3 regions of the Shewanella sp. 2_MG-2023 genome follow, and region 1 is predicted to be linked to each of the others. Evidence: predicted binding sites of a transcription regulator. Region 1 holds the regulator's gene; each other region holds the start of a gene.
The links. The regulator LexA, encoded in region 1, represses DNA repair genes until DNA is damaged. The targets are predictions, from matches to a motif close to TACTGTATNNNNATACAGTA.
Positions count from the first base shown of each region.

Region 2: recG (ATP-dependent DNA helicase RecG) is a predicted target of LexA. The motif match lies at 2,779-2,798, and genes of this name have one in related genera.
Region 3: dinB (DNA polymerase IV) is a predicted target of LexA. The motif match lies at 3,501-3,520, and genes of this name have one in related genera.

Region 1 covers NZ_JAUOSO010000010.1:11,859-22,736, reverse strand. The annotation lists gene Q4600_RS11310 (hypothetical protein) at 1-308, opposite strand, end outside; gene Q4600_RS11305 (SURF1 family protein) at 349-1,236, opposite strand; gene Q4600_RS11300 (DUF2909 family protein) at 1,235-1,453, shown strand; gene Q4600_RS11295 (cytochrome c oxidase subunit 3) at 1,459-2,334, opposite strand; gene Q4600_RS11290 (cytochrome c oxidase assembly protein) at 2,331-2,894, opposite strand; gene ctaD (cytochrome c oxidase subunit I) at 2,896-4,518, opposite strand; gene coxB (cytochrome c oxidase subunit II) at 4,528-6,096, opposite strand; gene Q4600_RS11275 (cell division inhibitor SulA) at 6,539-7,045, opposite strand; gene lexA (transcriptional repressor LexA) at 7,042-7,659, opposite strand; gene plsB (glycerol-3-phosphate 1-O-acyltransferase PlsB) at 8,078-10,498, shown strand; gene mtr (tryptophan permease) at 10,510-10,878, shown strand, end outside.
Region 2 covers NZ_JAUOSO010000017.1:63,381-74,258, reverse strand. The annotation lists gene Q4600_RS16620 (DUF3014 domain-containing protein) at 1-415, opposite strand, end outside; gene recG (ATP-dependent DNA helicase RecG) at 568-2,643, opposite strand; gene Q4600_RS16610 (DNA-binding response regulator) at 2,866-3,489, opposite strand; gene Q4600_RS16605 (sensor histidine kinase) at 3,486-4,658, opposite strand; gene Q4600_RS16600 (M48 family metallopeptidase) at 4,794-5,480, opposite strand; gene Q4600_RS16595 (calcium/sodium antiporter) at 5,725-6,651, opposite strand; gene Q4600_RS16590 (AMP-binding protein) at 6,828-8,483, opposite strand; gene Q4600_RS16585 (RidA family protein) at 8,880-9,263, opposite strand; gene spoT (bifunctional GTP diphosphokinase/guanosine-3',5'-bis pyrophosphate 3'-pyrophosphohydrolase) at 9,357-10,878, opposite strand, start outside.
Region 3 covers NZ_JAUOSO010000003.1:137,128-148,005, forward strand. The annotation lists gene Q4600_RS04520 (leucyl aminopeptidase family protein) at 1-593, opposite strand, end outside; gene Q4600_RS04525 (aminoacyl-histidine dipeptidase) at 832-2,292, shown strand; gene dinB (DNA polymerase IV) at 2,366-3,463, opposite strand; gene Q4600_RS04535 (methyl-accepting chemotaxis protein) at 3,723-5,633, shown strand; gene bfr (bacterioferritin) at 5,782-6,249, opposite strand; gene bfr (bacterioferritin) at 6,262-6,732, opposite strand; gene nqrM ((Na+)-NQR maturation NqrM) at 7,126-7,347, opposite strand; gene Q4600_RS04555 (FAD:protein FMN transferase) at 7,420-8,433, opposite strand; gene nqrF (NADH:ubiquinone reductase (Na(+)-transporting) subunit F) at 8,570-9,817, opposite strand; gene nqrE (NADH:ubiquinone reductase (Na(+)-transporting) subunit E) at 9,864-10,472, opposite strand; gene Q4600_RS04570 (NADH:ubiquinone reductase (Na(+)-transporting) subunit D) at 10,478-10,878, opposite strand, start outside.

The DNA of each region.
Region 1 (10,878 bases):
GGACTCACGCGATCTTGATGCTTACCCAGAGCCACATGACTTTGATGCAGTACGTATAAACGTTGCTGACATTGCTCTAGGCAGTCTTTAGGCAATAGATATAGCAGTTGCCAAGATTGCGGATGCGGATTTTCCATTGATAAGCTTTGATAGCTCACCTCTGGCGGAATGAGTTGGCCTTTATTGGTTGCAGCGCCATTGTATAAGTCCATGCTTAATACCAGCTTTGCGATGGCCACTGGTAAGATAAATACCAGTACTAGGGCAAACAATGCCTTGTTGTTTTTAGGTTTTACTGGGGAGTTCATACTTGCTCCTCTTGTTACGGCTTAATTTATTAGTTTGGTTTTATTCGTTTTCACTTGTCTTGCTAGTTGTCTTGCTAGTTGTCTTGGTATTAGTGGCATGAGTTGAGCTTTTCGGTGTCGCTTTTATTAAGTGTTTCCATCCTATCCATAGCATCAGTGACAAAAATACTGCCGCCATGGTGAACCATTGCAGTGCGTAGCCTTGGTGTTTTTGGGCTGATAATGGAATGGGTGTCCATGGCTTAGGTAATGCAATGTTAGGGATTGAATCTGGCTGCAGTACTACTGGTGCCAGTGGGTGGCCTATTTTCTCAGCTAAGGCCGCTAAATTGAGGTTTTGAAAACGCATCACTTTGCCGTCTTCTGCATGGAGCTGGTGGCTTAAAGGGTTAATTTGTTTTTGATACACTCGGCCATTAAGGTCAATGGCTGACAGTGGTACAGGGGTTATGTCAGGTAAAATTCGACGATCGATATTGGCAGCAACAAAGCCTAATTCAACCATAAGCCAAGGTAGGTCTTTTTTTACTGCTTCAGCATTATCAATTGTAATAGCACCTGTATTAGTACCTGTAACAGCATTTGTATTCACACCTGCATGAGCAACTTGAAAGACTTGGTAGGCTAAGTAACCGACTCGCCCTTCAAACACTTGGTTATCGAGTAGTAATATTTGCTGATTTACCGGAATCGCATTGACGCTTAAACGGTAACCACTGAGTCTTTCATCAGCGCCAAAAGCAAGCAGTTGATCAAAACTTAATTCACTTGCAGCTTGTCTGGCTGACAAGGTGGCTTGCCACGCCGTTTTTTGCTCAGCTCTATCAAGTTGCCAAACGCCTAACTTGACCAAAATACAAAACACACTCACAGTAACAAGCAGCAATAACCCAGTAGATAATCGCCAGACTCGCAAAGGAGAGCCCATGGATACCTTAGTTATTTTCAAGCTTGTATTAGTACTGCTGCTTGTATTCATATTATTTAATCTAGCTAGAGCCTTGTTTATTATGGTTAAAGCTGAAAATAAACAACCAATGAGTCAATTTCTAGGACGCCGAGTTATCTTTTCTGCTTTGGTGATGGTGCTGTTATTACTGGCCTTAGGATTAGGTTGGGTAACCCCTAATCCAAGGCCTTATTAGTTTGTTTAAATGACGTAGACAAAAATAAACAAACAGAGCCAAACCACATCGACAAAATGCCAATACCAACTGCCTGATTGGAAGGCAAAATGGCTTTCTGGAGTGAAGTGGCCTTTGAGAATCCTAAAGAACAAGATAATCAGAAAAACCGTTCCCAGTGTGACGTGCATGCCATGGAAACCCGTGAGCAAAAAGAAAGTATTTCCGTAGATGCCAGATGAAAGCGTGAGCCCCATTTCTTGGTATGCGTGAACATATTCTTCAACCTGCAAAAATAAGAACCCGATACCCAATAAAATGGTTAAGCCTAACCAGACTTTTAATGCACTACGTTTAGACTTTTCCAGTGACACGTGAGCAAAGTGCAAGGTGACTGAAGAAGCTAAAAGGATGAGGGTGTTATAAAGCGGTAACCCAGTCCAAGGCATGGCTTCTGTGGTGGTGCCATCAGGGGTTTTGATCAATGGCCACATGGCTTCAAATGTTGGCCATAACACTTCATGGGTCATGGCATTATTCGAGCTACCACCTAACCATGGAATAGCCACCATTCTGGCGTAGAATAAGGCGCCAAAAAATGCCCCGAAGAACATAATTTCAGAGAAAATAAACCAGCTCATTCCTTGGCGAAATGAACGGTCCATTTGCGCTGAATATAAGCCTGACATTGATTCATCAATGACATTTTTAAACCAGCCAAATAGCATAAAGATAATGACTGCAATACCAGCCACTAGGATATAACCACCTGAAGTATCTTCAGTGGCTAACTGTTGCACGTAGGAACCTGCGCCAAAAGCAATCAGGAATAACCCGATAGCGCCGGTAATGGGCCAAACGCTTTGCGCTGGCACGTAATAGTTTTCATGTTTAGTTGTCATCTTGCTGCTCCTTGCTCTATGGCCGCAGTTTGTTTGTCTGTGATGTCATAGAGGGTATAAGAGAGAGTCAAAGTTTTAATGGAATCTGGTAAGTCTGGATCCACATAAAAGATTAATGGCAGTTCAGCATCAGCCTTTGCAGCTAGGGGTTGTTGATTGAAACAGAAACACTCGGTTTTATTGAAATACGCTGCACCTTGACCAGGCGATACAGAGGGTATTGCTTGGCCGACAAGGGGTTTAGCAGAAAGGTTTTTTGCTAAAAATGCTGTGCGAGTTAGTTCGCCTGGGTGAACCTGAATACGGTTCACTTTAGGGCCAAACTCCCATGGCATGCTGCCTTGTACTTGGGCGATAAATTCAATAGTAATGGTGCGTTCTTTATCAACGACCATCGCCTCATAACTACTTGCTGTACCTTGGGGTTTTCCGTTAATTCCCAAGGTGTCACAAAGCACGTCATAAAGCGGTACCAGTGCAAAACCAAAGCCGAACATACCAATAGAGCCCAGTACGAGACCTATTAGTAATTTACGGTTTGATTTTGTTGGCTGGCTCATATCACTTTACCTCTGGAGGTGTGGTGAATGAGTGATAAGGTGCTGGACTTGCGATGGTCCATTCTAGACCTTCAGCGCCTTCCCAAGGTTTATCTGCTGCTTTCTCGCCGCCTCTAATACACTTAATCACTACGGCTAAGAAGATAAGTTGCGATAAACCAAATGCAAACCCGCCAATAGAGACGATTTGGTTAACATCAGCAAATTGAATTGCATAATCAGGAATACGGCGAGGCATACCCGCAAGTCCTAAGAAATGCATTGGGAAAAACAACACGTTGACTGAAATCGTACTACACCAGAAATGCCAGCGACCTAAGGTTTCGCTATACATGTGTCCTGTCCATTTAGGCAGCCAGTAATAAGCGGCGGCCATAATGGAGTACACAGCACCCGTCACTAACACGTAGTGGAAGTGAGCTACCACAAAGTAAGTATCATGGTATTGGAAATCCGCAGGTGTTATTGCCAGCATCAGACCCGAGAACCCACCAATAGTGAACAAGATGATAAAGGCGACAGCGAATAACATCGGCGTTTCAAAGGTAATAGAACCACGCCACATCGTTGCGACCCAGTTAAACACTTTCACCCCTGTGGGCACCGCAATCAACATGGTGCAATACATGAAAAATAGCTCGGCGAATACTGGCATACCCGTAGTAAACATGTGATGCGCCCATACCAAGAACGACAGAATCGCAATACTTGAGGTGGCGTAAACCATGGAGGAATAACCAAAGAGCTTTTTACGGCTAAAGGTTGGCACAATCGCCGAGATAATACCGAAGGAGGGTAAAATCATAATGTAAACTTCAGGGTGACCGAAGAACCAGAAAATATGCTGGAACATCACAGGATCGCCACCACCTGCAGCATCGAAGAAGCTAGTACCGAAGTATTTATCGGTTAATACCATGGTGACAGCACCTGCGAGTACGGGCATCACCGCTATCAATAAGAATGCAGTAATCAACCAAGTCCATACAAACAATGGCAACTTCATCCATGTCATACCTGGTGCGCGCATATTCACAATAGTCACGACCACGTTAATCGCACCCATAATGGAGCTGATTCCCATAATGTGTACTGAGAAGACGAATAATGCCGTGGTATCAGGACTGTAGGTCGTTGATAGTGGTGCGTAGAAGGTCCAACCAAAGTTAGGCCCGCCGCCTTCCATAAATAGCGAACTCAACAGAATGGCAAACGCGAATGGCAGAATCCAAAAACTCCAGTTATTCATCCGAGGAAGTGCCATATCTGGTGCACCAATCATCATTGGAATAAGCCAGTTAGCTAAGCCGGTAAAGGCAGGCATAACGGCACCAAATACCATGATCAGTCCGTGAACTGTGGTCATTTGGTTAAAAAAGTTTGGATCTACTAATTGCAATCCTGGCTGGAACAATTCGGCGCGGATAACCATCGCCATTGCACCGCCAGTGAGAAACATGATGAAACTAAACCATAAATATAATGAGCCAATGTCTTTATGGTTAGTGGTTAAAATCCAGCGCATGATGCCTTTCGGCGCGCCATGATGGTGATCATCATGGCCATGGTCATCGTGAGACTGACCATCATGAGCTTCGGTTGTATCTTGTGTAATAGTGCTCATTTTAATCCCTTACTTTCCATGACCATCAACGTCAGAAGCCTGTACAGCATCTCCAGAATCATTACCCCAAGCGTTTCGCTCATAGGTAATAACTGCTGCGAGTTGTTGCGGTGTGAGTAGAGAGCCAAATGCCTGCATTGCTGTACCAGCTTTGCCATTGACGACAACTTCAATATGACCGTCAACAGGCCCTGTAATCGCTGGGCTGCCGATTAATGAAGGGAAAGCACCAGGTAAACCTGTGCCAGCGGCTTGGTGACATGCGGCGCAATTACTCATATAGACTTGCTCACCCATGGTCATCAGTTCTTCCATGGTTAAATCATCAAGTACGACTTCTGCTTTTGCTTCTTCTATCACTTCGGTCACAGCTTCAGTTGCAGCTTGTTCTACTTGGTCAGCGGTCGCTGGTAAGGTCACAGGCGTTGCACTGTCACTTGCAGGGCCAGATTCAGTTGTTGAACCGCCGCCATTAATATCAGCTGCTTGTACAACATCACCTGAGTTATTACCCCAAGCATTTCGCTCGTAAGTTACAACAGCTGCAATTTCTGTAGCAGTAAGCTGTTTAGCAAATGCTTGCATTGCAGTGCCTGCTTTACCATTAACCACGATATCAACATGATGACTTACCGGGCCTTTAATCAGTGGACTACCAATCAGAGATGGGAATACACCAGGGAGACCTGCACCGTTTGGTTGGTGACATGCGGCGCAAACGCCCATATAGACTTGCTCACCTTGAGCCATTAACTCGTCATATGTGAGTGTTTGTGAAAGTGAAGCTTCAGCTGCAGCTTTGGCATCTACGGCTAGCTGCTTTTGGTCAAGCAGCCATTGCTCATAATCAGCTTCGGAAACGGCTTCAACCACGATTGGCATAAAGCCGTGATCTTTGCCGCACAACTCAGCACATTGGCCACGATAGGTGCCGATTTTATCGATTTTTGTCCATGCTTCATTAATGAAACCAGGGTTAGCATCTTTTTTAACCGCAAATGCAGGTACCCACCATGAGTGAATAACATCATCACTGGTCATCAAGAATCGAACTTTACGATTAATAGGTAATACGAGAGGTTTATCGACTTCTAATAAGTAAGTTTCAGTCTTTTCCGCAGAGCCTTGGATTTGCTCTGCAGGCGTTGAGAGTAAACTAAAAAACTCGACATCTTCGTTGAAATAGCTGTAATGCCATTTCCACTGAGAGCCAGTCACTTTAATGGTTAAATCTGCATCGCTAGGATCTTCCATAGCAATCAGAGTTTTAGTGGCAGGAATTGCCATACCAATAAGGATGATAAATGGCACGATTGTCCATGCTATTTCGACCTTGGTACTGTCATGAAAATCAGCCGGCACTGCGCCTTTTGATTTTCTGTGGTAGATCATTGAGTAAATCATGATCCCAAAGACCACAACACCGATAGCACAACAGATATATAGAATAATCATGTGGAGGTCATAAACCTTGCCACTGATTTCTGTTACGCCTTGCGTCATGTTAAGCGGCATATCAGCCGCCGCAAGCGGTACTGCAAATAGCAGCACCATTAATCCATACAACAATCGCTTCACAAGACCACTCCTCTGCCAATTGCGATTTGCAATAACAACAAGGAAAAGTCACACAGTAATACTCTGCTCTATGCAAACTTCTCTATTCCCGAAAAAGTTTGATCACTTCAAAGTACACGGTGGCTGCGAGTATCAATACTCGATTATTCTATTGGTTTATGGTGGCCACACTTGTACCTAATACTGAACTTTTCAATTCTTAAATTGACGCTTTTTATTCAAGGCTTTCTATACCGCATGGTACCAGCACAATCTTTACAGCGTTTTGTAGCTTTTTATCATTTTATAAACTCAAGAGTGACAGCAAATTGTTACTCTCTTGTTAACTACATTACTTGGAGATTAAATATTGATCAAGATCACTTTATCATCTAATTTGCTGAAAAAAGGCGCAAAAAAAAGCCCTTCACATAAATGAAGGGCTTTTTAAAGAGAGATTTGTTTAGTGAAAAGCAGATAAATTTAAGCTTGTTGGTGTTACAGAAGTATTGGCACCCATATGTTCATCATGTAAGTGAGTATTTACATCTTCAATGATGACACCTTGTGCTAATGCGCTTTTAGCAACCAATTGAATGCGTCGATTATCACGCGCATCTAGTGGTGTAGTCCAAGTAATAACGGCACTGGAAGTACCACTTGTTAGTGCTTTTTCCATCGCCCAAAGCGTTTCTACTTCATCTTTAGTGTGAACAAGTAAAACACGATCCATGCGAACGTTAGCGTTAGCCAATATTTGTTTATAGCCAATATGCGGAGGATTAATCAGTACAATCCAACGACCTTGCTGGCTTAAAATGGCCAAATGGCTGCACAACTGGGTTAACTCAGTTAAGCCTTGGTTGGCACTTTGCTTAGTTTCAATGCCTTGTTTAACTGGCGCAGTTGTTGATGTCATATCGACCCATAAGCCTGGATGACGTGGTGCATTACCTAATAATGTGTTCATAACCAACCTCCATTTCGGATAACGCCAACTGCAAGCCCTTCAATTGTCAGGCTCTGGCATGTTAAATCTACTTTAATCGGCGAATATTGTTCATTTTCTGCGTGCAGATAAACAACGTTGCCTTTCTTTTCAAAACGTTTAACTGTGACGTCATCATCTACGCGAGCGACGACCACTTGACCATTTTTAGCTTGCTGCATTTTGTGAACAGCTAATAGGTCACCTTCAATAATGCCAATGTCTTTCATACTGTCGCCACGAACTCGTAGTAAGAAATTAGCATTTGGTTTGAACATTTCAGGATCAACTTGGAAGTATTGTTCAACATGTTCCAGCGCAAGAATAGGTTCACCTGCTGCAACTTGTCCGATAAGAGGGAGGCCTTCTTCAACTTCCTCTTCTTCCTGAATCATGCGGATTCCGCGTGAAGTACCAGGAATAATTTCGATACAGCCTTTCTTCGCCAGCGCCTTTAAATGTTCTTCGGCAGCGTTAGCACTTTTAAAGCCTAATCTAGTGGCAATTTCTGCACGAGTCGGTGGCATACCTGTCTCAGCAATATTACATTTAATTAGTTCTAGAATTTCAGCTTGTCGTGGCGTTAAAGGTCTCATATTGATTCCTGTTTTTTTATACAGTGACTGTCATTATATACAGTATCTTTGGTCGCGCAAGTATTAACCAATGAAATTTATGCTATCTGCTGGTTTATTGTTGTTTTTATTATCTGACATTGTATTTTAGTTGTTGTAAATCATTATCTTAGTTGTTTTTGGTTATGTATGTTTTTTATTGGCACTAATTTTAATATTAGTACTTAACAGAGAGATTTTAGGTCGATACAGTATATTTATACAGTACTGTTGATGCATTTCGTCCAGCATAAATCAGCGTTGGAATTGCTTAATTATTTTCAGCTAATGGTCTTCATATTGCTGCTCAATTGTTAAATACAGATAAGCAGGTTAGTGAATCCCATCTAGATTCTGGTATCCTATGCGCAATAAATCGTTGTAGATAATGCGAATACTCATGCTAAAACCAGATTCTATCATTGCTAAATCGTTGCGTTGGATTCAGAAATTAATGGTACACAGTGTTGTTGTGCCTGAAGATCCGTTCGCTGACTTAAATCTAGATCCAGAAAAGCCAGTGGTCTATGTCATGAAGACAGAGTCGCTGAGTGACATTGCTGCTTTGCATGAAATGTCGGCTAAGTTTGGCTTACCAAGTCCTTATGAAAGACTGGATGTTGATGGTTTAAATACCCCAAGAATTGTCTGTGTTGAAGGACGAAAGCCGCTGTTTGGCAAGCGCCACAGTGGTGAGAAATTTGTCGCCAATTTCACCAAACTACTCGAATTACATCAAAAGAATAAAGAGTTAGATATTCAGTTGGTGCCTGTTAGTCTTTATTGGGGACGTATTCCTGGTAAGGAAGATGACACCATGACCGCTGCCGTGTTTGAGCGCGAAAACCCGACTTGGCTGCGTAAGTGGTTAATGATCCTGTTTTTAGGTCGCCATAACTTTATTCAATTCTCTAATGCAATGTCATTACGTTACATGGCTGATGAGCATGGTACGGATGTCAGTATTGCCCATAAACTCATCCGCGTGGCACGAGTCCATTTCAGACGTCAACGTAAAGTGATGACAGGACCGCAACTGCCAAACCGCCAAGCGATGTTCAACTCGTTACTTAAGTCAGAATCTATTACTAAAGCGATTCAAGAAGAAGCGGCGAATAAAAAGATATCTGAAGAAAAAGCGCGCGAAAAAGCCATTGAATACCTCGATGAAATTGCCGCTGATTATTCTGATAACTTGATCCGCATTGCTGAGCGCTTTTTAACTTGGTTATGGAATAAGTTATACAGTGGTATCAGTATTAAAAGCGCCGAAAAAGTCAGAAAGCTACACCATGACGGCCATGAAATTGTCTATGTGCCATGTCATCGTAGCCATATGGATTACTTATTACTGTCTTACATCCTTTATTATCAAGGCATGGTACCACCGCACATTGCTGCCGGAATTAACTTAAACTTTTGGCCTGCGGGGCCAATGTTCCGTCGTGGTGGTGCGTTCTTTATTCGTCGTAGTTTCAACGGCAATAAATTATATACCGCCGTATTCAGAGAATATTTAGATCAATTATTTGCCAAAGGTTATTCAGTTGAGTACTTCACTGAAGGTGGTCGCTCACGTACAGGTCGTTTACTAGCGCCAAAAACGGGCATGCTAGCGATGACTGTGAACAGTGTTTTGCGTGGTATCGAGCGTCCAGTGACATTGGTGCCTGTGTATTTGGGTTACGATCACGTGATGGAAGTGTCGACTTACCATAAAGAGTTAAGCGGTAAGAAGAAGCAAAAAGAATCGGTGTGGCAGGTATTTGGTGCATTACGTAAGTTAGGTAATTTTGGTCAAGGTTATGTCAATTTTGGCGAACCCATTAACGTACAACAATTCTTGAACCAACAAGCGCCAGACTGGCGTGAAGAAATTGCTCAAGATCCTGAGCAAAAACCGACTTGGTTAACGCCTGCGGTTAACACACTTGCCAATAAAGTGATGACCAATATCAACAGTGCTGCGGCGGCGAGTTCAGTGACGTTAACCAGTATGGTGTTGTTGGCTGCAGAGCAAAATGCGTTAGAGCGCAGTGAGCTTGAAAGCCAGTTAGGCTTATACCTGAAGTTATTGAAAGATGTGCCGTACACCGGCTATACCTCGGTTGCAGAAGGGACGCCAAGTGAGTTGATTGAGCAATGTTTATCGCTGAAAAAGTTTACTTCAACTAGTGATCAATTAGGTGAGATTATTGCGATTGAAGAGCATGCGGTGATTGCGATGAGTTATTATCGCAATAACATTATTCACTTGATGGCAGTGCCTTCATTAATTGCCAGTTGCTTAGTGCAATATGAAGAACATAATCGTGAAAATATTCATAAAATCGTCAATGACTTTTACCCATTACTTAAAGCTGAATTGTTTATGGGTATCGAGGATTTAACCGTATATGTCGATCATGTTTTAGACTTGTTTGTTGAGCAGCAATTGATTTCAGGTACTGACGAGTTTGAAGTCAATCAAGGTAATATTACCCAGTTAATGCTATTGTCCGAAACTGTCAGTGAGACATTACAACGTTACGCGATTATCTTTAATTTATTGGCTTACAAGCCAGATATTGAACGTTCAGATCTCGAAAGCGCGAGCCATATGCTAGCTCAGCGTTTAGGTGCTTTACACGGAATTACTGCGCCAGAGTTTTATGATAAAAAACTCTACAATAATTTGAGTGTAAAATTAAAAGAATTAGGGCACTTGTCGGGTAGTGACAATCAATTTGCTGTCATCCGAATTCGTGACCATGCCAATGGCATGTTGCGATTATCTGTTCGTAAAACCATAGTCGATAGTGTGACTGTGGAACATGGGTAACGACTAACTTTATGAGTTCAACACAAACGCAGCCGAAAAATAAATCTTTGTTAGGCGGCGCAATGATCATTGCTGGTACCACTGTTGGTGCCGGTATGTTTTCTCTTCCTGTTGTGAGTGCTGGTATGTGGTTTGGCTATTCAATAGTCATGCTCATCGGCATTTGGTTCTGTATGTTAGTTTCAGGCTTATTGCTGTTAGAAACCAACTTACACTTTAAACCAGGTGACAGCTTTGACACTCTAACCAAAGTCACTTTAGGTCAGTTTTGGCGTATCGTGAACGGCCTATCAATAGCCTTCGTGTTATATATCCTTACCTATGCTTACATCAGTGGCGGTGGTTCGATTGTGAACCATACTTTGTCGGGTATGGGGATT
Region 2 (10,878 bases), on a different contig from region 1:
TGTTATCGACAAAGACCACAAATTGGCGTGCGATATCCTTTTTAAGGATCATCGACTCGATTTTCATGCCATCAGCCATAGCAATGGTTTTTTGTTCCACAAAATCATCGCTTTCAGTCAGTGCAGGTAAAGGCTCAACGACCACTTCAGGTTCTGCAGGAATAACTTCAGGCTCAATGATTTCAGGTTCAACAATCACTTCTTCAATTGGCTCTTGCTCGATTGGCTGCTCTGGCACAGGTTCTGGTAATTGAACCGGGATAGGCTCAATGATTTCAGGTTCCTTTTCTGAAGTGAAATAGAAATACCCCGCCCCCGCTAATAATACGGCTACCGTGATCCCAATGACGCCTGCATTGCTACCACTTGATTTATCTGATTGTGGTGTCGCTCTGTCTTCTTGATTGACTTGCATTTCTATTCCTTAGCTTTAAACGTCGAAAGTGGAACTGAACACGGGATAAAGTCTATCTAACTTAAAATCAGACTATTTAGCCTTAAGCTCAAATCTCATTCTGCAATATTCCTAAGACTTGTCTAGTGATAACAGCTTAGGTTAACAATAATTTATGCTTGTACGTATTGTTGGCGATCACCTAACCAACGGTGAATGATGCCATCAACATTACCAGGGACTTGTTGCATAACATGTGCGGCTAACTTTTGCGTATTTTCAATTAAATACTGGTCTCTGACCAAGTCAGCAATTTTCATCTCTGCTAGCCCTGTTTGACGTGTTCCGAGGACTTCACCTGGGCCACGAATTTCTAAATCTTTTTGTGCAATCACAAAGCCATCACTGCTTTCGCGTAACACCCCTAAACGTTTGGTCGCCGTTTGCGATAAAGGCGCTTTATAGAGTAATACACAGTGACTGGCAATCGAGCCTCGTCCCACACGGCCACGTAACTGATGCAATTGTGCTAAGCCTAAACGTTCAGGGTTTTCGATAATCATTAAGCTGGCATTGGGCACATCCACACCGACTTCAATCACTGTGGTTGCTACTAATAAATGTAGCTCACCTGCTTTAAATTGGGCCATTATTTGTTGCTTCTCAGCGCTTTTCATTCGCCCATGAACTAGGCCTATTTTAAGCTCTGGTAGTAAACGACTGAGTTCTTCGGCTGTATCTTCAGCGGCTTGGCACTCGAGCACTTCAGACTCTTCAATTAAGGTACAGACCCAATAAATTTGTCGATTGTCATTTAGCGCAGCTTGTTTCACTCGCTCAATCACTTGATCACGGCGATTATCACTGATGGCGACAGTAGATACTGGCGTTCGACCAGGTGGCAACTCATCAATCACCGAGGTTTCTAAATCGGCGTAAGCCGTCATAGCGAGAGTACGGGGAATAGGTGTCGCCGTCATAATTAACTGATGAGGATGAAAACCTTGGCTGACGCCTTTTTCGCGCAAGCCTAAACGTTGATGCACCCCAAAACGGTGTTGCTCATCAATGATAATTAAGGCGAGTTTATTAAAGCTAACTTGCTCTTGGAAAATGGCGTGAGTGCCAATCACCATTTGCGCGCTGCCATCTGCGATGTCCGCTAACGATTGCGCTCTTGCTTTGCCTTTTAATTTTCCTGCAAGCCAGCCAATTTTTAGCCCCAGTGGCTCAAACCATGCAGCAAAGTTAACCGCGTGTTGTTCTGCCAGCAATTCTGTGGGCGCCATCATAGCGACTTGGTAGCCATTTTCTATTGCTTGTAGCGCCGCGAGCGCCGCGACTAAGGTTTTTCCGGAGCCAACATCCCCTTGCACTAAACGCATCATTGGGGTGGGTTGTTCGATATCACGGCTAATATCAGCGCCGACTCGTTGTTGTGCGCCTGTCGGCTTAAATGGCAATGCTTTCAAAAATGGATTTAGCAACTGACCTGTAGCGGGCAAGGTCACCGCCTTATCAAGGTTATTACGCTGACGTAGTTTCAGCATACTTAAGTTATGTGCCAGTAATTCTTCTTGCACTAAGCGCTGCTGAGCGGGATGCATACCCAGCTCTAAATCAGACTGTTCAATGTCGTTTGGGGGGCGATGAATGAGGTGAAGCGCGCGGCCAATGCTCATATTGTTGGGCTGCAATTCGCTAGGCAATAACTCGGTTAATCCACCTTGTGTTAATTGATTTAAGGCTTGTTCGGTCAGTTTAATCCAGCTGGCTTGCTTCAGGCCTTCAGTGGATGGATAAATAGGCGTAAGCGAATCACTCAAAGCTGGGTTTTCACCTTCTTTGATGATTTTATATTCGGGATGAATGATCTCGAAGTGACGTTTGCCACGTTTTATTTCGCCATAAGCACGAATGATGGCGCCGTTTTGCATGCCATTACGTTGGGCAACTGAGAAGTTGAAAAAGCGCAGAGTCAGCATGCCGCTGTCGTCAGCTATGGTGCAAGTCAGCATACGTCTGCGACCGGGTACGATTTGGGTCGAAACGATTTCAGCTTCAACAGTGCCGTACATGGCAGGATATAGACTGGCAATAGGATAGATTTGGGTGCGGTCTTCATAGCGCATAGGCAAATGAAACAGTACATCTTGCACTGTTTTAATATCCAGTTTTTCGAGCTTTTCGGCGACTTTTTTCGCGACGCCTTTTAAGTCGGTTATAGGAACCTGATCCAATGGTTGCAAATCCACAATGCCTTTATAGTGTCTGGTAACGACTTTATTTACGGTTTATCTCATTTTGCGCTTAGCAGGCAAAGAGAGTTATCCAAAGAGTTATACAACTCACTTTGCAGCGTTAATCACTGTTAGGGACAATAGTACTGTAAATATATACAGATGTATGGCTTATCTTAGCAGAGTTTTAAAACAAGGCAATAATATTACCCGATTCTATGCTAAGCGACTCTATAACCAGCCTTTTTGTTTAGCAATCCGCGCAGCATCAATGCGATTGGTGGCATTTAGCTTACTGATTGCTTCGGACAGGTAATTACGTAATGTGCCTTCGGCAATAAATAATTGTGCTGCGATATCACTGGTTGATAAGCCTTCGCTGGCAAGCCTTAAGGCTTTGCGCTCTTTATCATTGAGTGGATCGATATCGCCAATTGCGCTGATCGCCAATTCGGGATCAATAACCTTTTTACCAGACATCACCTGCTTAATGGCTGACAGTAAGCTCTCGGTTGGGGCATCTTTAAGTAAAAAACCTTCAACCCCAGCGGTTAGTGCGCGCTTTATGTAACCCGCACGGCCAAAGGTTGTCAGGATAATAATCTTAGTTTTATGGGATGAGTCAGCTTGATATTGCTGCAGCCATTGTGCGAGTTCGAGCCCCGTATGTTGTGGCATCTCAATATCACTGAGCAGTAAATCAAAGGACTGCTGTTTTAATAATGCCATCGCTTGGGCTCCATCTTCGGCTTCGGTGACTTCTACCTTACCGAGTGCGGCATCGTCTGTCAGGGTTAGCAATGCAGAAAGTGCCCCACGCACCATAGCTTGATCTTCTGCCAGTAAAATTCTCATTCAACCACGTCCTTGTCTTGTGCTATTTGTTGGGCAGAAAGTGGTAAAGAAATCATGAATCGATAACCCTCTTCCGTAGTGTAATTAAACTCACCTGATAACAACTCGACCCGTTCTCTGATTCCTTTAAGCCCGTTGCCTTCAATGATCTCCTTAGTCGATGCATTGTCGCTAAAGCTAATGCTCAGTTGTTCATCTTCATGGGCGAACTGCCATACACATTCAGTGGCATTGCCATGTTTAATTGTATTATTGACCAATTCGGTGAACATTAACCCTAATTGTGATTCATGTAATGCAGTCATCTTGGGCAATGTCCCTTTGAGATGCACTTCAATACTTTGTTCACGCAGTAACCCCGTTAACTGCTGCAGTGTATCGGTCAGCCCTTTATGTTTATAGTCCGATACCGTCTGACGTATTTGGCTTAGGCTTTCACGAGCAATATCGGCCAGTTGACTCAAGTGTTGTTGGGCTAAAGGTAAATTTCCTGTTTCAACTAATTTTTCAGCCAGCTGGGCTTTAAGGGCAATAGACGACAAGTTGTGCCCCATAATGTCATGTAAATCACGGGCAATACGTTCTCGTTCTAACGCGGTTGCGAGGCTGGCTATTTCATCGCTTGATTGACGCTGCTGACGTCTCACTCGCTCGCTGTTGTGTTCAATTACGCCAAGTAATCCCACGACAAACATGATGAGCATGCCATAGAGCGGGAAGTAATAGGCTTCAAATCCAATCAGAAAATCCAGTGTCCACAACCATCCAGATAAAATGAAAAAGCAGAATACTGCGGTGCGAAGCGAATAGAAAAAACCAATAAAAAAGGCGGCAAAACTGAAAAGTGAAATGGCACCACTGGTAAATGGTGCTGCAACACTGGCGGTAAGTAGCATCAATCCAATGGGGTAAATGGCTTTAGCTGAGGCGCTTTTAAATGCCCAATAGTAACTGTATACAAAAGGGATTAGGAGCAACAAACTCACGCTGATACGTAATACGTCGTCCCGCATAAACCACAATGGGATGAAGTAAAAAATCAAGTTAAGTAAGTATACCCAAGCGGTTTTTTGCTTATAGTCACGTTCAGGTTGAATTGTGTCGCTGTTGGTCATTTTCTGGTGAACCTTTCCTTGCTCAATTTGCTGGGCTAATCGTTGATGATTCATAACCTCTCCTTGCTGAGTTAGCATACAGTAGCAGATTAAAAACCTGCAACTGTATGCTCGTTTTACACTATCAAACAGTTTGACGTTACTCGTCAGCCGCTTAAGTCACTCAAATTGTGTGAATACTGGGATTTATTAATACTGCTGCGCTGAAGTCGGTGGATTAAGTAAAAAATTAGCCCAGCTATAGTTAGGGTCAATATCGATAGCCTGCTGCCAGTCTTGCTCGGCATCTTGTTGATTACCTAACTCTTGCTGAGCAAGTCCGCGCCACGTATAAGCTTCGCTGTGTCCCCAACAAATGTCATCACATGGGCTTTGGAAGCGCTCGATAGCAACAGAGGCATATTGTTTTGCTTTATCCATACCGCCGCCATATTGAGTTGGTGTGTAATAAGCACTCATGGCTTTCACCAATGCAATACGAGGATTATTGGGGTCAATCTGCTCAGCTTGTGCGAGTAGAGTGCCAGCTTTCATGCCCAATGTTTGCCCCTTCGTTGGATCATTTGAAATTTGCATGCCATACACTGATGCGAGTAATGCCATTGACTCAACATCATCTTCACGGCCAAGAATATTTTCGAGAGTGGTTTGAGCTTCATCTAATGAGCGCTTGAACATGCCACGCTGTCCGACAATATTCGCGGTAATTGCGGTGCGATATTCTGCGTAAGCATGTTCGTAATCCACGCTTTGTTCGCTGATTTGTTTAAGCTCATTTATGTTCATCGCGTTTGCTGCTGAATCAATTGCGCTAATATCTGCCATGCTACTTTGGCTGACTAATGAAAGGGTGACTGCAATAAATAATGTTTTCATGATTAACTCCGTTTATTCAATTAAAGGTTTGTTGCTTCGGAGTTAGTATCTAAGAATGGGCGTAAACTGTGCAGGCACAAACGTCATCAGTTTGAGGTGACAAATGTCATCAGTGAAAACATTCGATATCAAGTGATAAGCAAAAGCGGTAGCAATGAGTAACAAAAACGCCAGCCTATCGGGTTAATAGGCTGGCGTTCATTAACGGTATTGGGAAGCTTATAAATCTCTAAGCCTGTCAGGCTTATACTTGTACGATCAGGTAGCTGATATAGGCAAGATAACTGAGAACTAATACAACAGCCTCACGGCGACCAATCCGTAAACCTGTGTAAGCAAACGGCAGCAATACTACGGCAAGTGCGATCATCGTTATCCAATCAATCGAGCTTATCTCGCTGTTTAATATTGGATGGATCAAGGCGGTAACCCCTAATATACCTAGAATATTAAATAAGTTTGAGCCAATCACATTACCAATGGCAATATCACTTTCACCTTTCATTGCCGCAACAATGGAGGTGACTAATTCTGGCATGCTAGTACCAATAGCGACGATAGTTAAACCAATAATAACTTCACTAATACCAAATGACTTAGCCATGGCAACAGCGCCATCTACAAACAAAATACCGCCGCCAACGAGCATAGAAATACCAATAATAATTAAGGCTATCGACAACCAGTTACTTTGCGCATTAACTGCTAAACCATCTTCATTGCTTTGTTTATCAGCGGTGATATAGCTAAAAGACAGGTAACCGATTAATAAACAGGTCAGCAGCATTCCATCCCAAAAGCTTAAGCCGCCATCGAGTAACAAGCTCCAAAATAGCAGTGATGCGGCAATCATAATAGGAATGTCACGGCGCACCATTTGTGACTCAATTTTAATCGGGCGTATTAATGCCGTAATACCTAAAATAAGGCCAATATTGGCAATGTTTGAACCAATCACATTGCCTAAAGCTATACCACTATTGCCTGCCAGTGCAGATTTTACACTCACGGCAAGCTCTGGTGCACTGGTACCAAAGGCTACAATAGTCAAACCGATAATTAAGGGGGTTAGTCCTAGCTTTAGGGCAATTTGACTTGCACCACGCACAAGGGCTTCAGCCCCAATAGTTAGGATGACAAAACCACCAATAATCGATAATAGAATTAACATGAACAAGGCTCACAAATGGGTTAAATCGAAAAGGATGGCAAGCATAGGTATTTTTTAATAATACGCAATCTAATTTATCCAATCGAGTGATTAAAATTCATTAATTTAACCAATAAAAAAGCACACAATGATGTGTGCTTTTAAGTGTTATAAATCGGCGTGGTTACGCAAGGAAATTACAGTTCATCTTCCCAGACCACTTTAGCACCGCGTACACCATCAACTTTGGCACTAAACTGCTTTTCAAGCACATGACGCTTAATTTTTAATGTCGGCGTAAGGGCATCGTTTTCGACAGTCCATGGCTCTTTGACTATCACAACGGCATCGACATGTTCGTGTGACTCAAGATTAGGGTTGATGCTATCAAGCGTTGCTTTGAGTGACGAGCGCACTTCTTCGCGAGGCTGAAGAGCTGAACCTTCTGATAACTGCACTAAGGCAACAGGGTGCGGTAAACCTGAACCAATAACACACAATAATTCAATATGAGAATCCTGTGCTAACTTACGCTCAATTGGCACTGGCGCCACATACTTACCTTTAGACGTCTTGAAGTTATCTTTAACGCGGCCAGTAATTGAAATGTAGCCATCTTCATCGATTTCACATAAATCACCCGTATGGAAAAAGCCGTCTTCATCAAAACAGGCTTTAGTGGCTTCTTCTTGTTTGTAATAACCCGTCATTAAGCCAGGGCTTTTCACCATTAATTCACCATCGTCAGTACGACGTACTTGGCAACCTTCAACAGGGCGGCCTACAGTGCCGATTTTAGTGGCATCAAATGGGAAGTTAATAATGGAATAGGCACAATTCTCGGTCATGCCCCAAGCTTCTGAGATATTCATACCGATTTTGTTGTACCACTCTAATTGAGTTGGCGGAATAGGCGCAGAACCAGAACCTAATAAACGACAATGCTCGAGTCCCAAACCTTTTTGAATTTTGCGTTTTACTAGGCTGCTAATAATTGGCAGCTTAAGTAAGAAATTCAGTTTAGACTCACCCGCTTTATTAATAATGTTGAGCTGAAATAGCGTCCACAAACGCGGCACTGAGAAAAATACCGTTGGTCTGCATCGCTGAACATCGGCAACAAACGAGTCTAAACTTTCAACAAAAGCCACTGAAGAGCCTGAATAGAAAGAAGAACCTTGAATCGCCACACGTTCAGTAATGTGCGCTAAAGGTAGGTAAGAAAGTAATCGATCAGCCGTATTGGTTTTTAAATCGCGTACTACAGCTTCGCAAGTCCAGCCATAGCTGCCAAAGGTTTGCATGGCACCTTTTGGCTTACCTGTTGAACCAGACGTGTAAATCAGGGTCATCATATCTTCAGCTGACGGAGTAGGCGCGTCTACTAATGGCGTGCCTAATTGAACAAACTTTTCCCAGTGGTACTGAGCTGGCATAGTTTCATATGGCATCGAAATACGTAGGATTTCACCGCCGACACCGGCTTCTTGATCTGCCCAGTAATCTAACTTACCGGTGAAAATAGCTTTTGCACCGCTATGTTCAAGGACATAACGAATCGTTTCAGCGTTAGCGGTAGGGTAAATAGGCACACTGATATAGCCGCCGTGCATTAAGGCTAAATCGGTAATAAACCACTCTGCGCAGTTTTTTGAGAGTACAGCGATTTTGTCACCAGGCTCTAAACCTAAATGACGCAGTGCACCTGCGACTTGCTGTACTTTTTGTTGTACTTCACGCCATGTAAAGTCAACGTATTGACCGTTAATTGGTTGACGTAAGTATACTTCGTCGCCTTGAGTCTCAACCCAGTGCGATAACATTTCTACTGGTGTTTTCATTAGATTTTCCATCGACAATTCCGTGTTCGTTTTTGTTTTAATGTAGGACGTACATATTTCAATGTCATTAACGCAATAATCTATTGTAATCCTATTGAATATCTAATCAGTTCAGACCAGTCTCAATTCGCTATAGATTAGTTTTATGCAGTAAAAGCGAATAGCCAATACTGAATGTTAAAACTAAAAAGCGTACCTTGATCAGCCCCCAGTGAACGATAAGATATTCAATACGATCGGTATCAGTATGGCTTTATAAAGATACCTGCGCAAACGATAACCTATAAAATTTAGGCAATTACGACTAATAAACTAGCAGGTTTTGCTGAAAAGTGAACCAATATCGAGTAATAACTCTAATAAAAAAGGCGCCAATAGGCGCCTGTAGTGGAAAAGTCGGTTTGTGACCTAGATCTCCATTATTCCATCCATTTCGACTAAAGAGTCTTTTGGCAGTTGTTTTACGCCAATAGCAGCACGTGCTGGGTAAGGTTGAGTGAAGTAACGTGCCATGATTTCATTCACAGTTGCAAAGTGAGATAAGTCAGTCAGGAAGATATTAAGCTTAACGATATCTGCCATACTGCCGCCTGCCGCTTCGGTAACAGCTGTTAAGTTTTCAAATACTTGAACAACTTGTTCTGAAAAGTCATCGCTAACCATTTGCATGGTGCTTGGTACAAGTGGGATTTGGCCAGACAGGTAAACAGTGCTACCTACTTTTACAGCTTGAGAATATGTGCCAATTGCTTGTGGAGCTTTATCAGTTGCGATAATGATTTTTTCTGCCATGACGCCCTCTGGGTAATTTAAATTAGATGCAAGCAAACCTAAGCCTGAATCTTATAAAAGAATCATTCAGCTTAGGTAGTTGCTTTAATCTTACTAGCGATTACGTGAGGTACGCAAGACTTCCGGTAATACACGAATACGGCGCATTACATTGGCGAGGTGAACACGGTCGTCGACCGAGATACGCAGGTTAATTAAATAAACTCGTCCATCGCGTTCTTCAGTGCTCAAGTTATGAATATTTGAGCCTGCAGCTGCAATGATATTGGTGATTTTTGCTAATGCGCCTTGATGATTCACAATCTCAACACGTAGATTTGCTTGGTAAGTTTCGCCTTCGACGTTATCCCAATGAACAGGAATATACTTGTCAGGCTCACCTTGGTAACCACGAATGTTGGCGCAGTTTTCCATGTGGACCACTAAGCCTTTACCTGGACTTACGTGAGCAACAACCGCATCACCTGGAATAGGGCGACAACAGTTAGCAAAGGTCACTAACATGCCTTCAGCGCCACGGATTGGCATCAAGTGCTCTTCAGTGTCGTCATCTTTATCAGTAGTCGTCAGCTTTTGACCTAACAAACGCTGAGCAATCACAATACTCATGGCGTTGCCTAAACCGATATCAGCCAGCAATGAATTTAAATCGTCATGCTTGGTTTCTGAAATCACTTTATTGAGTTGTTCAGGGTCAATGCTATCAAGCTTGGTTTCACCCAAAGCGTGATTCAATAGGCGTTTACCTAGTGCTACAGCATCGTCACTGGTTAAGCTCTTTAACACTTGGCGTATTTTGCCGCGCGCTTTACCTGTAACCACAAAGTTTAGCCACGCCGCATTCGGGCGAGCACCTTTAGCAGTAATAATCTCAACGGTTTGACCGGAGATTAATGGCTGACTTAACGGATATGCTTGACGGTTAACGCGTGCGCCAACACAGGTATTACCTACATCGGTGTGGACTTCGTAAGCAAAATCGACTGCTGTTGAGTTAACGGGTAATTCTAAAATACGGCCTTCTGGGGTGAAGACGTAAATTTCTTCTGGGAATAGTTCGGTCTTAACGTTTTCCACAAACTCAAACGAACTGCTGGCACTTTGTTGCAGCTCCAGCAAGCTTTGCATCCACTTATGGGCGCGAATTTGAGTGGTACTTTGTTGTGAACTATTGGTGCCGCTCTTATACATCCAGTGAGCAGCAACCCCTTTATCCGCCATGAGATCCATTTCTTCTGTACGAATTTGTACTTCAACAGGAACCGCATGAGGGCCAAATAATGAGGTATGCAATGATTGGTAACCATTGGCTTTAGGTATGGCAATATAATCTTTAAAGCGGCCAGGATGTGGCTTATAAAGACCATGCATGGCACCTAATACGCGGTAACAGGTGTCAATGGTATCGACCATGACTCTGAACGCATAGATGTCCATGACTTCTTGAAACTGCAGTTCTTTATTACTCATCTTACGATAGATGGAATAAAGGTTTTTCTCACGACCTTTGACAGTGCCTTTAATGCCGGCATCTTCAAGGCGAGTCGTAATAGCACCTTCAATACTATTAATCAGTTCTTTTCTATTACCACGGGCTGCTTTGACGACTTCTTTA
Region 3 (10,878 bases), on a different contig from region 1:
GCATCGACACAATAATCAGCAAATGCAGGAGCTGCCATTCTTTCAGGTTCCGTGCCACATAAGTCACGAGCCAGCACCTTACCCGCTTCAACAGCATTGAGTAATTCACTGCAAGATTGAGTTACCAATAAACCAATCGCTGTCATTGCAGGCAATGTCTGTTCAGCTTCTCGGTACTCAAGGGATTGCCATAACTCTTGACCACATGCTAATGCCGAGACCTGTTGCGCATATTGATAACGCGTATCGCTATGTTGGCTTACCACCAATAATGGTTTTACCGCACCAGCAGCTTTTGCAATCGCAATCCCCTCACGTGCTGCCTTAGCAAACACAGTTACATCACTGTATTCGTTTTTTGCATTGAGCACTGGCGACACAATCAAACGCCCGCCAGCTAAACCTGGCGCTAATAATAAGGTTGCGGTTTTACCAATTCTTTGATCAATTTGTTTGGCATGATTTGCCAGTAATTTGATTTCATCTTGTGCGATGACATCTAAATCTGAAGCAACAACAATAACGGCATCCCAGCCATTACCTTCGAAAATCGCATCATCACTTTGAACGTCTACTAGATCCACTTGAAACATGAGCCTTCCTTTTTAATCATTTTTATTTAGCTATGAACAGTTTGCCATTAAGCATTAAATAATAGCCAGTTTGCGCGGCCTAAGTATATAAATTTCAAATGACGACAGGGTTAATATTTATTTACATATATTTGCTATAACACAAACAATCAAATCGCCTCAGATCACAGTCTAACAGGCTTGATATGCTAGACTGTTTGCCATCTATTCCCACCTCAAAAACAATAAGGGAGTCTTCGTGACAGCGATCAATCAATTATATCCTCAGCCTTTATGGCAATGGTTTGAACAAATTTGTTCAATTCCACATCCATCAAAATTCGAACAAGCATTAAGTGAACACATACAACAGTGGGCTAAGTCAAAAAACTTAAGCGTTGTAGAAGATAAAGTGGGCAACCTCATCATTAAAAAACCCGCTTTTCCTGGCATGGAAAACCGCAAGGTTGTAGTTCTTCAGGCTCATATTGATATGGTTCCGCAAAAGAATGCTGATAAAGAGCATGATTTTGAAAAAGATCCGATTGAAGCTTATGTTGATGGTGAGTGGGTAAAAGCTAACGGTACAACGTTAGGTTCTGATAATGGTATTGGTATGGCTTCTGCTCTAGCAGTACTTGGCGCTGCAGATATCAAGCATGGTCCATTAGAAGTATTACTGACCATTGATGAAGAAGCTGGAATGACTGGCGCTTTTGGTCTAGAAGCAGGCATGCTTGAAGCAGATATTTTAATTAATACTGACTCTGAGCAAGAAGGCGAAATCTACATGGGCTGCGCTGGCGGTGTTGACGCTCAGTTAAGTGTGCCAATGTCATGGCAAGCTCCTGAGCAAACTAATGCCAGCTTTAACCTAACTTTATCTGGACTAAAAGGTGGCCATTCAGGTGTAAACATCCACTTAGGTCGTGGTAATGCAAACAAGTTACTAGCACGCTTCTTATTTAGCTACGCCGATGAGCTCGCACTTGAGTTAGTTAACTTTACTGGCGGCTCACTACGTAATGCTATTCCACGTGAAGCCAACATCAGCTTTATGTTGCCTAGTGAAAACCAAACTAAGCTTGAACAAGCCATTACCGAGTTCCAAGCAATAGTGCGTGCAGAGTTATCGATTGCCGATCCTGACATGTTACTCACACTTGCTTCAATCGAGACTCCAGAAAAAGTCATGAGTGAAGATGCACAAAACACCTTGATCGACTTACTTCATGCTTGCCCTAATGGGGTAATGCGTATGAGTGATGAAGTTGAAGGCGTTACTGAAACATCATTGAATACTGGTGTTATTAGTACTGAAAATGAATCTGTTGAAGTGCTTTGCCTTATCCGTTCATTAATCGACTCAGGCCGCGTTGAAATTGAAACACAATTGACAGCACTCGCTAACCTGTCAGGTGCTAGCATCGAGTTATCTGGCGCTTACCCAGGCTGGAAGCCCGACAATAACTCTCCAGTGATGGCAATTGTTCGTGATACTTACAATGACATTTACAAAAAAGATCCAACCATCATGGTAATTCATGCGGGTCTTGAGTGTGGATTATTTAAAGAGCCTTATCCAACAATGGATATGGTTTCTATTGGCCCTACCATTCGTTATCCACATAGCCCTGATGAAATGGTTAACATCACAACCGTTGGCCAATATTGGGAACTGTTATTAGCAGTGCTAGAACGTATTCCGGCTAAAGGTTAATACACTTAATCAGTACAAGACTAAAAGGCTGCCAATGGCAGCCTTTTTATTTGAATGGCGACCTTAAACTCTATTAGAAGTTTAAGTCCAGTTGCTCGCTATGCGTTAATGCCCCTTGAGACTCACTTGTTGAATGGCTAGCATCAGCCACAATATCAGCCAGTCCGACAGAAACACCCACTAATCGTATTCCTCTTCCATTTGACCGCTCTAGGGCTTGTGCCAGTAGGTCTTGAAACATGTTCACTGATATCTCGTCACTGCGATGCTCAATGGTGGTTTGTTTAAAGTCATTAAACTTCAACTTCACCACTTGTTTATGTATTTTTCTATCTTTAGCACTGCGGTTGACTCGAGCCAGCAATTCTTGGATCAACTGCGGCATCACATTATTACATTGCTCAAGAGTAAAAATATCCTGAGCCAGTGTGGTTTCGACTCCCACAGATTTACGAACTCTATTCGGGCTTATCTGACGATTATCGATACCTTGGGCTCGCTCTATTAATACTCGGCCAAATTTACCAAATCCCGCTATCAACTTTTCTTTTGGGTAATGTTGCACATCTTCACAGGTGTTTAAGCCTAATGCAGCTAATTTAGCAGAGGTCACTTTGCCTACGCCGGGAATTTTATTTAAGGTTAACGGTTTTACAAACTCAGCAATGGCACCAGGAGGGATAACATATTGACCATTGGGCTTATTCAAATCTGAAGCAATTTTGGCAAGAAACTTAATCGGTGCCACACCTGCTGATGCAGTCAGCCCAGTGACCTCAAATATTTCCTGGCGAATGGCTTGTGCAATCAAGGTCGCACTGCCCTTACATTGTTCACAATCTGTGACATCGAGGTAGGCTTCATCTAATGACAGTGGCTCGACTAAGTCGGTATAACGGTGGAAAATTTCTCTAATTTGTACAGATACAGATTTATATACATCCATTCGACCGGGGACTAGGGTAAGGTCTGGGCAAAGCTTAAGCGCATGGTAACTCGACATTGCAGAACGTACGCCAAACTCACGAGCCTCATAATTACAGGTGCTAATAACCCCTCTTCGATCGCTTCTTCCACCCACAGCAAGCGGTTTGCCGAGCAGCTCAGGAAAATCGCGCATTTCCACTGCGGCAAAGTAACAATCCATATCGATATGAATAATTTTTCGCATAGACAAAAAACTAAATAGCAAATACACATCCCAATAGTACTGTATATAAAAACAGTACACAAGAAATCAAGCCACCTCAACGTAAAAGAAACGATTACATCCCTATCATTGAATCGATTTCAATTGTTTAAACTCATAAAGTAACAATAAAAATGTTCAATTAATGTCACTAGAAGTTAAAATAATTGAGCAAGATATCATTTTTACCTCCACCTAATGATTATCATATAAACCTATAATAATACAAATAGGTAACCAAATGAAACAATTAGGTTTTAAAACAAGTATATTGTCTGCCATGAGCTTTCTATTGGTGCTTTCACTGTTGATTTATGGCTGGGTTGCTCATAGCTTACTTAAAGATCAAATCACTAGCGCACTCACCCAAGAAATTCATAATACCTTAAAGCACAAAGTTTCAGACATTCACACAGCATTTAATCGAACTACTGAGGCTGTGACTGAACTTGCACATCTTTATAGTCAAGGTGAGATAGGTGATAACCATGTTGCAATGACAAGGTACACCGCTCAATTAGGTGGGGTATCTAAAGTCATAATCGGTTTTGATGATGGCTCATCATTTGTTTCCAAAGAATCTGAGTCGTTTCCGAATGGTGTTGGGTTGTTAGATAAATATGATCCAAGAACACGCCCTTGGTACCAAACAGGAAAAGGTAGCTCATCATTAACTTTAAGTGACATTTTTTTTACTCGGACTGATGCTGTTCCAATGCTTGGTGTCATGCATGCGATAGATAACGGTATTATTATGGCCGATCTCAGGTTTGATGAACTGCAACAAGAATTAGATGATTTACATAAAATCAATGGGGCATCTGGATTCATTATTGATAAGCAGGGGTTAGTGCTGGCATCTAACTCGATTTTGATTGAACAAAAGCAGAACATTAATGATGTCGCAGCACTACAATCACTCTACTACACGATAACCGATAAGGCTGAAGCCGTAGAAAGTAGCATGATAAATGGTCAAACAAGTTTAGTTGCAAGCCAACGCATTGAACTGCTCGATGGTAAGGAATGGTACGTTGTAATTACCGTAGATGAAGACATAGCCTTTGCGCCTCTGGTTAGTGCCACTTTGCAAATGGCCATGATCATCAGCGTAATTCTTATTATTTCAATCGTTATCTTACTTACTCTTCTGAACAAGCTTTATCAACCGATTATTGAATTACGAGATCTTGTTATAGGTCTCTCAGAAGGTAATGGCGATTTAACTCGACGATTAACCATTAAAAGTGAAGATGATTTAGGTAAAATTGCCTTAGGGATAAATCAATTTATTGCCCAACTTCAGTCAATGCTGGTAGAAATACATCAATCAACTGTCAGCCTTTCTGAAGGAGTAAGCAAATTACAAGAATATAGCGCTCACAGTGATAATATCTTGGAGTCACATACCTGTGAAACAACACAGATTGTAACAGCGATCGAAGAGCTATCTAACACTGCTGAGATGGTTGTAGAAAACACCTTTAACGCTGCACAACTTACTACGCAAGCACATACTACAGGTGAATATTCACTTAAGACAATCGAATCGACTCAAATAGGCATAACAGCATTAGCTTCACAAATTAATGAAACAGCTCAAAAAGTAGAACATATGAATAATGAAACCAGCAGTATTCAAAGTATTGTGTCTGTGATTGGGAGCATTGCTGAGCAAACTAACCTACTGGCGTTAAATGCATCTATTGAAGCAGCTCGTGCTGGCGAACAAGGTCGAGGCTTTGCTGTAGTGGCTGATGAAGTAAGAGCACTAGCAAGTCGAACTCAAGCAAGTACCAGTGAAATTGAAGTAGCCCTCGCAAAGTTAAAATCAGAGGCAACCAATGTTGTCTCTTCTATTACTCATACTGAAACCGCTTGTACTGAAACAGTTACAAACGTAGAAGCTACATCATCTAGCTTGCAGGAAATGAGTCAATTCATGACACAAGTGAATGACTTAAATAATCAGATATCAACATCAGCCAATGAACAAAACCAGGTTATTCATGCCATTAATAAGAATATGCATAAAATACACGACATGGTAGAAACACTCAATAATGAGGGCAACTTACAAAGAGCTGAAACCAACAATATTATCGACATAAATAACAAACTCACCAATATGATTGGCCGCTTCAAACTATAATGGATTAAATACAGAGTAGATAAGATATATATCTAATTAATATATTTAGATTTTTACCTTATTAGGGCGTAACTTTAATTAATAGAAACAAAAAAGCCCAAGCTGTTATTAAACAGTTGGGCTTTAATAATAAAACAATTTACACAGATTACATTTTTGTTTGTAGGTAGTTTTGTAAACCAACGCGATCAATGAGTCGAATTTGCTTCTCTAACCAGTACATGTGATCTGATTCAGTATCGTCTAATAACACTTCTAAAATTTCACGAGTTTGGAAATCTTCTTTAGCTTCACACAAAGCGATAACTTCACGTAAATGGTCAGCCACAGCATATTCGTAGTTCAGGTCGTTTTTCAGCATTTCTTCAACATCTTTACCAATGTTTAATGCTTCACGACTTGCGACATCTGGCGTTCCCTCTAGGAACAAAATTCGCTGAACTAGCTTAGCTGCATGGGCTTTCTCATCATCAGACTCATGAAGGATGCGAGTATAAAGCTCGTCAAATCCCCAATCTTCATACATGTGAGCATGTACAAAATACTGATCCATTGCCGACAATTCACCGGTTAATAGTGCATTCAGCGCTGCAATTACTTCTGGATTACCTTTCATGTTAATTTCCTATTAATCTTTAATTTGTGATTGAAGGTAGTTTTGAATACCCGTTTGATTGATTAGCTCTTTTTGAGACTCAATCCAATCTAGGTGCTCTTCTTCATCTTCGAGTAAATCTTCTAATAAATCGCGGCTAACATAATCACGTTCAGCTTCACAAAGCTTGATAGTCTCACGCAATACCACTAACTGTTCTGTTAGCGCTTGCTCATCACAATCAAGCATTTCTTCACAATGCTCACCAATCCGTAATTTATCTAACTGCTGAAGGTTAGGTAAGCCTTCTAAAAACAAAACACGCTCAATCAACTTGTCAGCATGTTTCATATCTTGAATCGATTTTTTGTATTCCTTTTCATTAAGGTTTTCTAAACCCCAATGTTTAAACATGCGTGCATGTAAGAAATATTGGTTGATTGCAGTTAGCTCGCAAGTCAAAACACGGTTTAACTGACTAATTACTTTTGGATGGCCTTTCATGATTTTGTCCTTTAAATGCAAGATTGATCTGGATCAATTTCCAACAGAATAGTACATACAATAAAAAAATACAAATATCCTTTAAAATCATAAACTTAGTTAGTGATAATCATTATCATTACAACTTAGGTTTTTAACTAGGTTTAACTATGCGTAAGTTACGTTAACTTCAATAGAATCACCCTTCTAGCTAAACAGGTAATATATTTCACCTGCATCAAATCACAAAATTAGTCGAAAATGTTACCTAAAAAGAGTTTTGTAAATTTTGTATCTAATACAATAATGCCATTATATTGGCCAATGATGACAACAAAAAAGCCCAATGAATTATTTATTCAATGGGCTTTATTGATATCAATTTAAGAGCAAGTTGACGCTCTAATCAGATGATTAAATAATCCGATTTTGATTTAGTTTAGCTTCACGTTCTGATTCAGCCATTCGGCGTTTACGCTTATCACATGGGTCATCGCAGTCACAGGCTTTTTCAATACCCAATACACCCAAACCACCGCAACTACCTTCAACCGCTTTTCTTTTAATAATATAGCCAATAGACATCAATAGAAAAAATAATAACAACACAACGAACGCTGCAATAAAGGTACTCATAATATTCTCCAACAATTACTTCTAATCGGCAAAAATCGCTAAATAATCCACAAACAACGTATAATAAAACGCTTACTGAATATACGGTGCGTAAGCTTCACTGTAAAAAACTTCGTATTGATCGCCATCTTTTTCAATTAACATCACAGGCAAATGCTCATCATGGGCTAACGCTAAAGATGCTTCAGTGCCTAACACCATCATTGCAGTCGCATATGCATCCGCTGTCATGCTGCTTGGATGTAATACTGTCGCTGAGGCTAGCTTATGCTTAATTGGATAGCCAGTACGTGGGTCAATTAAGTGCGAAAAACGCTCGCCATTCTCTTCATAATATATACGGTAGTCACCCGATGTCGCCAACGCCATGTCACCAGGCTCAACAACTTGTTGAACAGAGGCTCCTTCTGACGACGGCTTCTCGACCGCTATACGCCAAGGCGCACCGTCATCTTTAACGCCTTTAACGCTAATTTCACCGCCAATCTCAACAAGATAACCTTTAACTTGATACTTATTTAAAAGTTGCGCTATTTTATCAACACCGTAACCTTTTGCTAATGAGGATAAATCCACATATAAGTCAGGGTTGGTTTTTGTTAGTTTTAAACCATTAATAGTAAAACCGCTAATATCAGCTTTTGCTTTCACTCTATCAATCGTTTCTTTACTCGGGATCTCGGTTGGACGCTTATTAGGACCAAAGCCCCATAAATTAATCAACGGCCCTAATGTAATATCTAAAGCGCCACCGGTCACATCATAAAGTCTTAACCCTTCTTTAAATACTGTCATCGTATCTTGTGAAACGGTAATACTCTGATTAATCCCTAGCTGATTAAATTTAGATAATTCAGATTTCGGTCGGTAAGTCGACATTTGGTCATTGACTAGCTCAAGCGCAATATCGATTTCAGCTTGCAGTAATTGTGTCGTTGGTAATTGCTCATTTCTAACGACTTTAATATGGTAAGTCGTGCCCATAGTTTTACCGGCAAGCGATACCATCTTATCTTCAGTCCCGCATGCTGTGAGTAAAAATACAACGAGGGTAACTGCAATCGAATTTATAGAAATCTTTATCATCTCAAACTTAAAAATTAGTAATATCTAAAATAAAAAATTGCAGCTTACTAACTAGAGTGACCTCCGTGTCAGCGAGCTGCAATTCATGACGTTCAATGTCTTATAGTGTAATTGCTAATCTATGTTGATTAACGCATTAGCCACCAAAGTCATCGAGTAAGATGTTTTCATCTTCAACACCTAGGTCTTTAAGCATACCAATTACGGCAGCATTCATCATTGGAGGTCCACACATGTAGAACTCACAATCTTCTGGTGCATCATGGTCACGTAAGTAGTTTTCGTACAATACGTTATGAATGAATCCAGTATAGCCATCCCAGTTATCTTCTTCTTGCGGATCAGATAATGCAACATGCCATTCAAAGTTTTCATTGGTCGATGCTAGTCCGTCGAAATCTTCAACGTAGAACATTTCACGTTTAGAACGTGCACCATACCAGAAACTCATCTTACGCTTAGAGTTTAAACGCTTAAGTTGATCGAAAATATGTGAACGCATTGGGGCCATACCAGCACCACCACCAACGAACACCATTTCAGCATCAGTCTCTTTAGCGAAGAACTCACCAAATGGGCCCGAGATAGTGACTTTATCACCTTCTTTAAGACTCCAAATGTACGATGACATCTTACCACAAGGTAAAGTTAAATTACGCGGAGGTGGCGTAGCAATACGCACGTTCAACATAATAATACCAAACTCTTCAGGGTAGTTAGCCATTGAGTAAGCACGAATCGTCTCATCATCAACTTTTGATTCTAAGTTGAAGAAACCAAAGTGCTCCCAGTCGCCACGATATTCAGCAGGAACATCAAAGTCCGCATACTTAACATGGTGAGCAGGTGCTTCAATTTGAATGTAACCACCGGCGCGGAAAGGAACTGATTCATCACCAGGAATTTGCAGCTTAAGTTCTTTAATGAACGTCGCTTTGTTATCGTTAGAGATAACTTCACATTCCCACTTCTTAATACCGAAGATTTCTTCATCAAGTTCGATATCCATGTCAGTTTTTACATTTACCTGACAGGCTAAACGACAACCTTGACGAGCTTCACCTTTACTAATGTGATCAAGTTCTGTTGGAAGAATATCACCACCACCAGACTTAATATTAACGCGACACTGACCACATGAGCCACCGCCACCACAGGCACTAGATACAAAAATACCGTTATCAGCTAATGCGCCAAGTAACTTACTGCCCGCACCTGTTTTAATTGCTTTTTCGCTATCATCATTGATTGAGATAGTGATATCACCGCTTGCAACCAGCTTAGATTTAGCGAATAGAATCACTAAAACCAAGATTAAAACGATTGCAGTAAACATACTCACACCTAGATAAACATCTATTGGAGTAGCGTTAAGAATATCCATTAAACTTATCCTTTAAGGTTCAAAGTAATACGTCGCTGGGTATCTCTTAAAGAGATACACCTGAGAACGACATGAAACCTAGCGCCATTAAACCTGAAGTGATGAAGGTAATACCTAAACCACGAAGACCATTTGGCACATCAGAATACTTCATTTTCTCACGAAGACCGGCTAGCAATACAATCGCTAATGCCCAACCAATACCAGAGCCAATCCCGAATACTAAACTTTCACTTAGGTTGTAATCACGCTCAACCATGAATGAAACAGCACCAAAAATTGCACAGTTTACGGTGATCAAAGGTAAGAAAATACCTAACGCGTTATACAAAGGTGGAAAGTACTTGTCTAAAGCCATTTCCAAAATTTGTACTAATGCTGCGATAACACCAATGAAGGTAATGAACTTCAAGAAGCTCAAATCTGCATCAGGAACACCAGCCCAAGCAAGTGCGCCTGGCGCTAATAAACCTTGATAGATGATTTGGTTTACAGGTACTGAAATCGCAAGTACGAAAATAACTGCTACACCAAGGCCCATCGCAGTTGTGACTTTCTTAGATACAGCTAGGAAAGTACACATACCCAAGAAGAAGGCCAACGCCATGTTCTCAATGAATATCGAACGAATTAACAGACTAATATAATGTTCCATTGCGCTTACCCTTTTGCTTCTACTTGCTCTGGCTTATAAGTACGGATAACCCAGATCAAAATGCCGATCAAGAAGAACGCACTAGGAGGAAGAAGTAACAAGCCATTAGGCTGGTACCAACCACCGTCAGAGATTTTGCTTAGGATTTCCACGCCAAATAATGAACCGTTACCAAATAGCTCACGGAAGAAGCCAACTGATAATAGGATTGCACCGTAGCCTAGGCCATTACCGATACCATCCATGAAGCTCATTAAAGGTGGTGTTTTCATCGCATAGGCTTCTGCACGACCCATTACAATACAGTTAGTAATAATCAAACCAACGAATACTGATAATTGCTTCGCAACGTCATAGGCGTAAGCTTGCAATACTTGGTCAACCACAATTACTAACGAAGCAATAA